DNA from 2 places in the Caballeronia sp. LZ003 genome. Region 1 is predicted to be linked to the other one. Evidence: predicted binding sites of a transcription regulator. Region 1 holds the regulator's gene; the other holds the start of a gene.
The links. The regulator LexA, encoded in region 1, represses DNA repair genes until DNA is damaged. The targets are predictions, from matches to a motif close to ACTGTATNNNNATACAGT.
Positions count from the first base shown of each region.

Region 2: QCE79_RS30510 (DUF2471 family protein) is a predicted target of LexA. The motif match lies at 4,879-4,896, and genes of this name have one in related genera.

Region 1 is NZ_JARUXJ010000001.1:1,394,100-1,400,430, reverse strand. Features, by position in the region: gene QCE79_RS06120 (sulfate/molybdate ABC transporter ATP-binding protein) at 1-319, opposite strand, end outside; gene cysW (sulfate ABC transporter permease subunit CysW) at 340-1,242, opposite strand; gene cysT (sulfate ABC transporter permease subunit CysT) at 1,239-2,144, opposite strand; gene QCE79_RS06105 (sulfate ABC transporter substrate-binding protein) at 2,284-3,318, opposite strand; gene lexA (transcriptional repressor LexA) at 3,588-4,265, shown strand; gene QCE79_RS06095 (hypothetical protein) at 4,433-4,759, shown strand; gene QCE79_RS06090 (DUF2939 domain-containing protein) at 4,918-5,535, shown strand; gene QCE79_RS06085 (universal stress protein) at 5,696-6,205, opposite strand.
Region 2 is NZ_JARUXJ010000004.1:1,473,322-1,479,652, reverse strand. Features, by position in the region: gene QCE79_RS30540 (DUF1272 domain-containing protein) at 1-164, shown strand, start outside; gene QCE79_RS30535 (hypothetical protein) at 200-718, opposite strand; gene QCE79_RS30530 (YceI family protein) at 868-1,500, shown strand; gene tdh (L-threonine 3-dehydrogenase) at 1,512-2,543, opposite strand; gene QCE79_RS30520 (glycine C-acetyltransferase) at 2,659-3,861, opposite strand; gene QCE79_RS30515 (XRE family transcriptional regulator) at 4,020-4,622, shown strand; gene QCE79_RS30510 (DUF2471 family protein) at 4,924-5,280, shown strand; gene QCE79_RS30505 (DUF2252 domain-containing protein) at 5,315-6,331, opposite strand, start outside.

The DNA of each region.
Region 1 (6,331 bases):
GCTCGCGACGCGGCTTCACGCGCAAGCCGAAGGCGACGTTCTCGAACACGGTCATGTGGCGGAACAGCGCGTAATGCTGGAACACGAAGCCGACTTGCCGCTCACGCGCGCCCACTTCGGCAACGTCCTCGCCGTTGAGCACGACCTGACCGGCATCGGCATATTCGAGGCCGGCGATCACGCGCAAGAGCGTGGTCTTGCCGCAGCCGGAAGGTCCGAGCAGCGCGACGAGTTCGCCCGACGGAAAATCCAGCGTGACGTTGTCGAGCGCGGTGAAGGTGCCGAAGCGCTTCTGCAGATTGCGAACGATGATGCTCATGATTGATCCACGCCTTCCATTTATACGGTTGCCTTCACGTCGCTCAGCGTGGCCGTCATGCGGCGCTCCGCGAGCAGCTTCAGCCCGAGCGTGACGAGCGCGAGCAATGCAAGCAGCGACGCCACCGCGAAGGCGGCCGAGAAGTTGTATTCGTTGTAGAGAATCTCGACGTGCAGCGGCATGGTGTCGGTCTGGCCGCGAATGTGGCCCGAGACCACCGAGACCGCGCCGAACTCGCCCATCGCGCGCGCGTTACAGAGAATCACGCCGTAGAGCAGGCCCCACTTCACGTTGGGCAAGGTCACGCGCCGGAAGATCTGCCAGCCCGACGCGCCGAGCACGTGCGCGGCCTCTTCCTCGTCGTTGCCTTGCGCCTGCATCAACGGAATCAGTTCGCGCGCGACGAACGGGAACGTCACGAAGATGGTCGCGAGCACGATTCCCGGCACCGCGAAGATGATCTGCACATCGTGCGAAATCAGCCACGGTCCGAACCAGCCCTGCGCGCCGAACATGAGCACGTAGATGAGGCCGGAGATCACGGGCGACACCGAGAACGGCAAGTCGATAAGCGTCGTCAGAAGCGCCTTGCCGCGAAACTCGAACTTGGCGATGGCCCACGATGCCGCGAGCCCGAACACCACGTTGAGCGGCACGGCAATCGCGGCGGTCAAGAGCGTGAGCTTGATGGCCGACCACGCGTCCGGGTCCTTGAGCGAATCGAAGTAATAGTCGATGCCCTTCGCGAAGGCCTGCACGAACACGGCGACGAGCGGCACGACCAGAAACAGCGCGAGAAACACGAGCGCGATACCCGTGAGTATCCAGCGCACGGCGCGCGGTTCGGTGACGGGATTGAGCCGGTTGGTCTCGCCGCGCGCGGCGGTGTTCACTGGAAGCGCCTTGCTGTTTGGCGTGCTCATGCGTGACCTCCGCCCGGAGTTCCGGCATGCAGCGAGGGCCCCGCGGCCACCACGGGCGCCGCGCCCGTCTTGCTCGTGCGGCGTTGCAGGAACCATTGCAGCGTGTTGATGAGGAGCAGCATGAGAAAGGACACGCACAGCATCACGACGGCGATGGCCGTCGCGCCGGCATAGTCGTACTGTTCGAGCTTGGTGATGATGAGCAGCGACGTGATCTCCGACTTCATTGGGACATTGCCCGCGATGAAGATGACCGAACCGTATTCGCCGAGCGCGCGCGCGAACGCAAGGGCGAAACCGGTCAGAAGCGCGGGAAAGAGCGCCGGCAACACGACGCGGCGAAACGTCAGCCAGCGCGTGGCGCCGAGACATGCGGCGGCTTCTTCCTGCTCGCGCTCGAAGTCTTCGAGCACCGGCTGCACCGTGCGCACGACGAACGGCAAGCCGATGAACGTCAGCGCCACGAGCACGCCGAGCGGCGTGAACGCCACCTTGATGCCGAGCGGCGCGAGATACTGCCCGATCCAGCCGTTGCTCGCGTACACGGCGGCAAGCGAAATGCCGGCGACGGAGGTCGGCAGCGCAAACGGCAGATCGACGATGGCATCGACGACACGCTTGAACGGGAACGTGTAACGCACGAGTACCCATGCGACCAGGAAGCCGAAGATCGCGTTGATGACCGCCCCGCCGAGCGCCGCCGTGAAAGTGAGCCGATACGACGCCAGCACACGCGGCCCGGTGACGGCGCGAACGAACTGCGCCCAGTCGAGCGTCGCGGTCTTGGCGAAGGTCGCCGCAAGCGGAATCAGCACCACGAGGCTCAGGTAAGCCACCGTGATGCCGATCGTCAGCCCGAAGCCGGGTAACGCACTCGGCTTTCGGAAAGTGAACGTTGTCATCTTTGCTTCATCCTTGATCGTCCTGCCTTCGGCGCCCGGGGGATAAGCGCACTGTTTTTTAGTCTCGTCATGCGCGGCCGTCTTTGCGGCCGCTTTCATTGCGACTCGAGCGCCTCGCGGCGCCCGGTCTCTTGCCTGCTTACTGCGGCTGATAGATAGAATCGAACACGCCGCCGTCCGCGAAGTGCGTCTTCTGCGCTTTGGTCCAGCCACCGAAGGTGTCGTCGATGGTGTAGAGCTTGAGCTTGGGGAACTGCTTGATCAGCTCGGCGGGCACCTTGTCCGAACGCGGACGATAGAAATTGCGCGCCGCGATCTGCTGGCCTTCGTCGCTATACAGATACTTCAGATACGCTTCGGCCAGCTTGCGCGTGCCGTGCTTGTCGACGACCTTGTCCACCACCGCCACCGGCGGCTCGGCCAGAATGCTCACCGAAGGAACCACGATCTGGAACTTCTCCGGACCGAATTCCTTGAGCGACAGGAACGCCTCGTTTTCCCATGCGATCAGCACGTCGCCCTGACCGCGCTGCACGAAGCTGGTGGTCGCGCCGCGTGCGCCGGAATCGAGAACGCCTGCGTTCTTGTAGAGCTTGGTCACGAACTCCTTCGCGGTCTCTTCGTTGCCGCCGGGCTTGTGTTGCGCATACGCCCACGCCGCCAGATAGTTCCAGCGCGCGCCGCCCGAGGTCTTCGGGTTCGGCGTGACGATCGACACACCCGGCTTGGTGAGATCGTCCCAGTCCTTGATGCCCTTCGGGTTGCCCTTGCGCACTAGAAACACAATGGTCGACGTGTACGGCGATGCATTGTCCGGCAGACGCTTTTGCCAGTCCGTCCCGACGATGCCCTTGGAGGCGAGCGCGTCGATGTCGTAAGCAAGCGCAAGCGTCACGACGTCTGCCTGAAGCCCGTCTAGAACCGCGCGCGCCTGGCCGCCGGAACCGCCATGAGATTGCTTGAAGGTGACCGTTTCGCCGGTGTCCGCCTTCCACTTCTTCGCAAAGGCCTGGTTGAAGTCCTGATACAACTCGCGCGTCGGATCGTACGAGACGTTCAGAAACGACGTGTCCGCGTGCGCGGTGGCCGAGATTCCGAAACTCGCCGCCGTGATCGCCAGCGCGGCAAAGAGTTGTTTCGCGCCGCCCTTCAATCCAGCCCTGATGCTATGCATTCCCCGTTCTCCGTCTTATCGAATTGACGGAATCAGTCTAAAGGCGAGCTTATATGATTAGAAATAATTGTTTCTCACTTTTTTAGATGCAAAAGTGCTAAAGCGAGAGTTTTCGCAGTCCGAGGGAGAAATAGCGACTGTTTGAGCGCGCTGCAGCCTTGTCAGTAAAGGATCTGGCGACGAACTTCAAGTAAAGCTTGAAAAGCGCGAAATACTGTATAAAAATACAGTCATCTGTCCATCCATACAGTGCGCCGAGGCTCCAGCAAGTGACCAAACCCTCAAAACTTACCGCGCGACAGCAGCAAGTGTTCGAGCTCATTCAGCGAGCCATCGACCGCACGGGCTTTCCGCCCACGCGTGCCGAAATTGCTGCCGAGCTTGGCTTCAGCTCCGCGAACTCCGCCGAGGAACATCTGCGGGCACTGGCGCGCAAGGGCGTGATCGAACTCGCGGCGGGTTCGTCGCGTGGCATCCGCCTGTTGGGAGGCTCCGCGCGCATCGACCGTTCGGACGATCTTCCGCATCAGTTCACCTTGCCGCATCAGAGCATCATGCAGTTGTCGCTTCCGCTGGTCGGGCGCGTTGCGGCGGGCAGTCCCATCCTTGCGCAGGAGCATATCTCGCAACACTATGCATGCGACCCTGCGTTCTTTTCGGGCAAGCCCGACTATTTGCTGAAGGTGCGCGGCTTGTCCATGCGCGACGCGGGCATTCTCGACGGCGACCTGCTTGCCGTACAGAAGCGCAATGAAGCGAAAGACGGGCAGATCGTGGTCGCGCGTATTGGCGACGATGTCACGGTGAAACGCTGGAAGCGCCGGCCAGATGGCGTGGAATTGGTCGCCGAGAATCCCGACTACGAAAACATCTTCGTGCGCTCCGGCAGCGGCGACTTCGCGCTGGAAGGAATCGCGGTCGGGCTCATCCGCTCCGGCGAGTTCTAACGCACGACTCGAGCGCGCGGCGCGTCAACATCGCCGCCCGCTTCGCCTCCTCGCCCTCGCGCGACGCGGCACGTTTCAAAAATTACAAGCATGACGGCCGCCGCTCGCGGCGTGCCGCGGTGCGTCCTATCGTCTGTCGTCTGTCGTCCGCCGTCTGGAGAGTCATCATGGAACGTTTCGCCCGTTTGCTGCCCTTTCGTCAGTTTGGCCGTCTGCGTCATTTGCGCTCGCTGATCTCATGCGCCGTGGCGCGACCTGAAGCGGCGCCCGATCTCTTCGACGAGATGCCCGCGTTGCCGTCGCGTCAACCCGCCTTCGCCCGTGTGTCGCTCAATAGCGCGGTGCATGCGGAATCGGAACAGCGCGCGCCGGTGCGGGTGTATCGCAGTGAGTCGCGGGTAATCATGGTCGGCAATATCGGCGAGGTGTCGCGCATGATCGACCGGTGTATCGACGAGGAACTCGCCGGCGTTAGCAGCGGCATTCTGGCCTGAGGGCGGTCGAGCGTTTGCCGAGTGAATTTGAGTTATGTGCAATGCAGGCAGTCCGCAATCTATCGGCTGCAAGGAATGAAGCTCGGGATAGATCCGGCGTGAACATGGTCAATCGTTCTTTCATGTCACCCATGTCACGCCGGGGGTCGTTCCTTCGCATGTCCCGCACTACGCGTTATCTCGTCGTCACGCTCGTCATTCTCGTCATCGTTGCAGGGTTAGGCCTTGTCTATGCGTCGCCCTATATCGCACTGAACCGCGTCAAGCACGCGGCCGATGCGCGCGATGCACAGACCGTCAACGAATACGTCGACTTCCCCGCACTGCGTGAAAGTCTCAAAGAGCAAGTCGGAGCACTGCTGACGCGGCGCGTCGATATCCAGAAGAGCGGCAATCCGCTCGCGATCATCGGTGCAATGATCGGCGCGGCGCTCGTAGGGCCGCTGGTGGATTGCTACGCTACGCCCGAAGGCGTCGCCGCGATTTTGAATGGCATTCCGCCGCGGGGAGATCCAGGCGAGCATCCACCCGCTGTCGTGCCACCGGTTCGAGACGGTCAGGCGGCGGCGAGTTCACCGCCTTCCGAAGCGGCATCGAGCATGGTTGCGACTCAAGAACCGCCGCGACAACCACCGCAGACCACGGCCGGATATCGCAGCTTCGATACGTTCGTGGTGACCTACCAGCACGGTGCCGGCGATGCGCGGTACTCAGCGATCTTTCATCGGTACGGGTTGATAACGTGGAAGCTGGTCGCGGTTGATTTGAACGGGTGAGTTCGTTGTTGGACAACCATTAAAGTGCCGGTAAGCGCTTCATGGCATTTTTTGCGGCGTTAAGCGTGCGCGGCCGTCACGCAAGGAGACGGCAGCTGGCGCTGATAGCGCAAAAGAGCACTGGCCCGACGCAGGCCAGCCTCATCGCGCACACCTATCCTCAAACACTTACTTCGGCCCGGTCCGGCTTCGCCGCATAAGCCGCCTCATCTTCCGCTTCGGCCGACTCACCTGCCTGACAAACCGCAACCAATATGCTGCATGACACGCGATCGAGCAGCGGTGTGTTGCCCGCGCCCATCCACCAGCGCGCGAGACCGCTGCGGCATCGATGGCCGACCACGACCAGATCGACCTTGAGACTTTCCGCCAGCGTGGCGATTTCATCGATCGGATGCCCGAATGCGAAATGCCCCTGCGCCTGCAAGCCGCGTTCGCGCAGCCACTCCACGCCCTCTTGCAGGATATCGCGTGCGGCATCCTCGAACCGTCCGCATGCCATGTCGGTCAGAAGACCGGCGCTTTGCGCAATGCTCGAACGCATATCCACCACCGCCAGCACGTGCGTCTCCGCGTTCAAGGCAAGCGCGAGATTCGCGCCCTGACGCAACGCCTTGCGGCCCTCTCTGGAGCCGTCGTAGCACAACAGGATTTTTCGATAGCCTGACATCATGATCTCCCTGCCGCGTAGCCGATGGTGTCGGCAAATCGAGTGCGGCGCATCTTCATCATGGTAGGTCGCCTCATGCGTGGCAACGATGGAAAACGCTTACATGGCAACAAGCGCTAGCGCACA
Region 2 (6,331 bases), on a different contig from region 1:
GCTCGTTCGAATGCACATTTTGCAGCGATTGTACCGAGCAAGTGCTAAAGGGCACGTGTCCGAACTGCGGCGGTGAACTGGTGAAGCGTCCGCGACGACCGGCGGAGAAACTGGAGAAGAACCCGGCATCGACGAAACGAGTCTTTAATCCAGCGTGCCGTTGATTAGTTCGGATGCCGTATAAAATCGAGTTTGACGGTCAAAACTTGACCTTGATCTGAAAGCCGAGCGTGAACGGCAAGTCGCTCGAAGGAATGGGCGGAATGAGGATGATGTTCGCGCCCACGCGCTTATAGTCCACCATGATGAGCGGCGCGGCCACGGGGCCAAGCGTGTGATTGTGGCCAATACCCCAGCGGCCGTAGTCATAACCGGAGATCAAGCCACCCATGGCTGCGAGCCGCACGAAGCCCCAGTGAAGGAACTCGGGCGCCCAGACCCCGCCGCCGTAAAACGAAGGCTTTGAGAGCGAGTTGCGGAAATAGCCGCCGGTTAATGCCCATTGCGGCGAGACCCAGCATTCCACGCCAATGCCGGGATTGAACTGCTCGAAGTGCTTATCGGGATGAACGTGATGCGAGCCGATCATCGCATCGATCCAAACGCCGTCAGAGCACAGCGCGGCGTGCGCCGACGGCGTCCAAGAAACCGTGATCGCAGCGAGCACCGCCGCACACGCGGCGCGAGCGAATCGGAAACAGAGTGGCCATGAGCGCATGATTTAGGCGTCTTATTTTCGAGATGAAGGTCGTCGCGAACTCTACCTGATCGTGCCATTTTCGTGTGATGAACTGACACGCACGTGACGAATGCGCACTTTTCTGTTTCGGAGGAAACTCGTTTTTCGCGTCGAGGAGATACAGATCGATGAAAGTTTGGAAAAGCTTGCAATGCGTCGCGCTATTCGCGTTGATCGCAACGAGTGGATGCACGCCGCTTGCCGTCGTCACGCACAGTGTGTCCGCGAATGAATCGAGTGTGCCGCCCGGGATGTATCAGTTAGATGCGCATCACTGGAATGTGAGCTTCGACGTCGATCATCTTCATTATTCGCGCTTTGTCATGCGTTTCGACAAGACGGCCGGACAGCTCGACTGGAGCGCGGATGGCATGACGGGGAGCACGGTGCATGTGACTATCGACGCCGCGAGCGTCAATACGAATGTGCCGTTGCTCGACCGGATGGTGAAGGGCCCCGACATGTTCGATGTCGCGCGTTATCCGAACATCGAATTCGTCAGCACCGGCTTCACGCGTACGGGCAACGACAAGGGCACACTGGCAGGCAATCTCACGATTCGCGGAACGACACGACCCGTCACTCTGGATGTCACGTTCAACGGGCATTCGGTCGATCCACTGACCAAGCTGGAAACGTTAGGCTTCTCGGCCGACGGTCATTTCAGCCGCGCGCAGTTCGGACTGACGACGTGGTATCCGGCAGTCGGCGACGATGTTCACGTCGCCATTCAGGCCGAGTTCGCAAAAGTAAAGCAGTGAAGCGCTGACACTTACGCCGCGGTCCAGTCGAGCACGACCTTGCCGCTGTTGCCCGAAAGCATGGTGTCGAACGCGCGCTGGTAGTCGTCGACGGGGAATGTGTGCGTGAGGATCGGCGAAAGATCCAGACCACTTTGCAGCATTGCGACCATCTTGTACCAAGTCTCGAACATTTCGCGCCCGTAGATGCCTTTGATCTCCAGACCTTTGAAGATAACCTGATTCCAGTCGATCGCAGTTTGCGCGGGTGGAATGCCGAGCAGAGCGACTTTGCCGCCGTGGTTCATCGCTTCCAGCATGGCGGTGAAAGCGCTCGGTACGCCGGACATTTCCAGGCCGACGTCAAACCCCTCGGTCATGCCGAGTTCTTGCATGACATTGCGCAGATTTTTTTTGGAAACGTTGACCGCTCGCGTTGCACCCATCTTGCGGGCAAGTTCGAGACGATATTCGTTGACGTCCGTAATGACGACATTGCGTGCTCCGACGTGCCGCGCAATGGCGGCGGCCATTACACCAATGGGTCCGGCGCCGGTAATCAGCACGTCTTCGCCGACAAGGTTGAACGAAAGGGCAGTGTGCGTCGCATTGCCGAAGGGGTCGAAGATCGCGGCAAGGTCGTCGGAGATATCAGGCGGAATCTTGAACGCGTTGAAGGCAGGGATCACGAGGTATTCGGCAAACGCGCCTTCGCGATTCACGCCGACGCCAACGGTGTTGCGACACAAGTGACGTCGACCTGCGCGGCAATTGCGGCAGAATCCGCATGTGATGTGACCTTCGCCGGAAACGCGATCGCCGATGGCAAAGCCGCGGACTTCCTGTCCCATCTCGACGATCTCACCGACATATTCATGTCCGACGTGCATCGGCACCGGTATCGTCTTCTGCGCCCAGTCATCCCACTTCCAGATGTGGATATCCGTACCGCAGATTGCAGTCTTACGGATGCGGATGAGGACATCGTTATGTCCGACTTCCGGCCGCTTGACGTGAGTCAAGGTAAGACCGGGGGTGCGTTCGAGTTTGGCGAGTGCTTTCATTGTTGGTGTTCCGGGCGGTTGTGTCGCGGCGCTGCCTGTAACCGCGCCGTGCATCTAAAGGTCGCGTGACGTGTCCTGACTTTATGCGCATAAAGGACCCTGCGAGGCGTGAGTCCTAACCGATCACACCAAGCGAGCGGCCCACGCGCGCGAATGCATCGACTGCGCGGTCGATGTGTTCGGCGGTGTGGGCGGCGCTCATCTGCGTGCGGATGCGCGCGCGGCCCTTTGGCACGACAGGGTATGAAAATCCGATCACATAAACGCCTTCGTCGAGAAGCGCGTCGGCCATCTTCGAAGCGAGTTGTGCATCGCCAAGCATGACGGGAATGATCGGATGCTCGCCGGGCACTAGATCGAAACCTAAAGCGGTCATCGCTTGCCGAAACCGCGCGCCGTTTTCGCGAACGCGTCGCCGGAGCGCGGCGCCTTCATTGCTATCCAGCAACTCAAGCACTTTCAGCGACGCTGCCGCAATGCTCGGCGCAAGCGTGTTCGAGAACAGGTACGGCCGGCTGCGCTGCCGCAACAAGTCGATAATCTCCTGATGCGCAGCCACATATCCGCCTGACGCACCACCGAGCGCCTTGCCGAGCGTACCCGTGATGATGTCGATTCGATCGAGCACGCCGCAATACTCGGGCGTCCCGCGTCCGTTCTCCCCGATGAATCCAACGGCATGCGAGTCGTCGACCATGACCAGCGCGCCGTAGCGTTCAGCCAGATCGCAGATGCCAGCGAGATCGGCGATGATGCCGTCCATCGAGAACACGCCGTCAGTTGCGATCAATTTGAAGCGGGCGCCGGCTGCATCGGCTTCCTTCAAGCGCGCTTCGAGGTCTACAAGATCGTTGTTCTTGTAGCGCAAGCGTTTTGCCTTGGAAAGACGCACGCCATCGATGATGCTCGCGTGGTTCAACTCATCGCTGATGATTGCATCATCCTCGGTCAGCAACGTCTCGAAGAGCCCGCCGTTTGCGTCAAAACAGCTTGAGTAAAGAATGGCGTCGTCGGAGTGGAGAAACTTCGCGACTTGTTGTTCGAGCGCTTTGTGGACTGTTTGTGTTCCGCAAATAAAGCGAACGGATGCCATGCCAAAGCCATCTGCTTCAAGTCCGGCTTTTGCGGCTTCGACCAAGCGAGCGTCGTTCGCAAGACCGAGATAATTGTTCGCGCAAAAATTGAGGACGGTGCTCCCGTTGGCAAGGCGGATCTCCGAGAACTGCGGGCTAGCGATGACCCGCTCGCTTTTGTAAAACCCGGCGGCGCGAATCTCGTTAAGCGTAGTTCGCAAATGGGAGAGGTATCGGTCTTTCATCGGCATCTTTCCAGTATCCGGCTGTTTAGGAGTCGATGCGGACCAGCCAGGCTCGGCCACACCTTTAGCCCTGTTATAGTTCATTCATTGCATTGGACAGGTTCGGTATTTCGAACCGATTTCCAGTATATCGAACACTCTAAGGGAATGCAGCGTTCATGACAAGTTCTGTCACAAGCGGCAAGGCTGGTGATTCCTCAGGCAGCGGAACTGCGCCACCACGCGTTGGCGAGCAGATTCAGCGTCTACGCAATGAAAGGAAATTGACGCTCGATGACTTATCCCGCGCCGCTGGCGTTTCGAAATCGATGCTATCGGAGATCGAGCGGGACAAGGCCAATCCGACGATTGCCGTGGCGTGGCGGCTAACGAACGCACTAGGTATCAGCCTCGATCAGCTATTTGCGCAGCAGAAGGCCGGTGACGTCATACGCGTTGCAGGTCCGCATGAGATTCCTACGTTGAATGGTGATAACGGCGGCTATCAGCTTCGCGTGTGGGGACCGATTGAGCTGGCTGGAAAATTCGAATGGTACGAGCTCACGTTGCACGCGGGTGCGGCGCTCATCTCGGACGCGCATGAGCCAGGCACGCGGGAGCATTTGACCGTGTTAAATGGCGCGATCGAAATCGAAGCATCAGGTGCTGCGAAGCGACTGAAGGCGGGGGAAACCGCACGTTACGCTGCCTACGACGGTCATGTCTTTAGGAATGTCGGGCGAGGAGAAGCAAAGGCTTTGCTCGTGGTTATACATGGGTAATGGCCCGACTCGCGAGTCTGCGGTTTTCCGCGAGCAGGTGCTCCGCCTCTTCCTCCAGCGCACAGCAACGGTGGCATGGCACTTCTTTATGCGCATAAATTTCTGGCGCGTCCTGCGAAGACGTAGCATCCGTCTGCGTCGCGCGGCCGCCTTACGTTACTCGCCGCGCACTCCCACGCAGGACTGAACCGCCGATAAGCGAAACCGCACATACACGCAAGGCGACTGGCGAGACCCTACTTTCATGACGGCAAGTACTGTATATTTATACAGTATAAAGACCAGTCGGAAGGGGCGAATCATGGAGTCGAACGGCGAGCATCTCAGCAGGAAGCAGTTTGCACGTGCGGTACAAGATCTGGAACGCATTACGCGGCAGATTGCGGGCCGATACATCGATCTGGGCGTGCCGCTGACCTGGCGTTTGCTGCACGCCATCGAAGCGGAAGCCGTGGCGGACCTGGGCTTCGCTGGCCGGCACGAGGCTGCGTTGCGCGAACTTTTTGCCCGCCCCGACGACTTCCATTTCCCCGAAACCGACGACGTGGTCGATGTCGCCTCTTCCGACGCTTTGCCGGCAGTATTCGCATTCGCCGTCGACGCTTACGAATGCGCTGCACGACAAGGCCGACCGCAACTGGCCATCGCCGCACACTGACATGCGAGCGATGCACGCCGCACATCGCTAGTCATCAGGCGGCAAAGTCCGCCGCCATGTCCGCATCCGTGCGGGCTATAAGTTTGCCGCTGCGGCAGGCCAAGCGGAACGCGTCGTAATCTTTTTCGACTTGATCTGCATAGGAGCTCGCGTATCGGACGAGCACTTCCGCCATGCGATCACCCGAACCCAGATAGCCGGATATCTCAAGCGCGCAGCCGCTTGCCTTGGCATGCGCGCGCGCGAGCGCCCAGCCGCATAGCGACGCGTATCCGCGAAAGGCCTCGCCGCTGAATGTTTCGAGGTCGGCGGATATTTTCATGTCGCGCAGTTGGCGAACATAAAGCGGGCGTCCAACCGGGCCCGACGCCCAGCCTAGAAAAGGATCGCTCGCCGCCTGCATCAGGCGTTGCCCGTGAACGATGCGATGCCCGTCGTGCGTATGTTTTGTCGCGCCGACGTAGCGCGCCACCACGGACGTCGATGCCTCTTTCAACTGCAGGAAGAGCGCCTTACCAAGATGATCGGTAAGCAACAACACGAAGCATCGCGTTCCGACACTTCCCACTCCAACCACTTTGAAAGCGATGTCCTGAAGCGCGAATTGCGACAAAAGCGCGGCGCGCTCGGATGTCAGCGTCGAAACGTAATCGCGTATGAGCGGAGTCAGGATCGTGTGCGAATCGCCTTCGAGCTTCATCCACTCGTCGTCCTCGTCGACGAGCGTGCTTGCGCCACGAATATGAAAGATCGCGGGCGGCGCGTCGCGAATTCGCCAGGCATCGCCCGATCGATCGGCGAGCTTCGGCAGCAGCTTTTCATGCGTGCGCCGGCTCGCGCGTTCGCTACCGCGCTTGATCCGACGTTTCACGTCTTCGTTTTGCACATCGTCGTACATCCTGTCGAACGTAATTCGTTCGTACCAAAGATCCAGCACGCCCATCTCGGCATACTCGCGCATGTGCTGCTGATAGCTCTGGGCCGCTTCGAAGCAGAGTGCTTCAGAGCCCGCACGGCCGTGGCCCAGATGCCTGCCCGCGACCGCCACGCT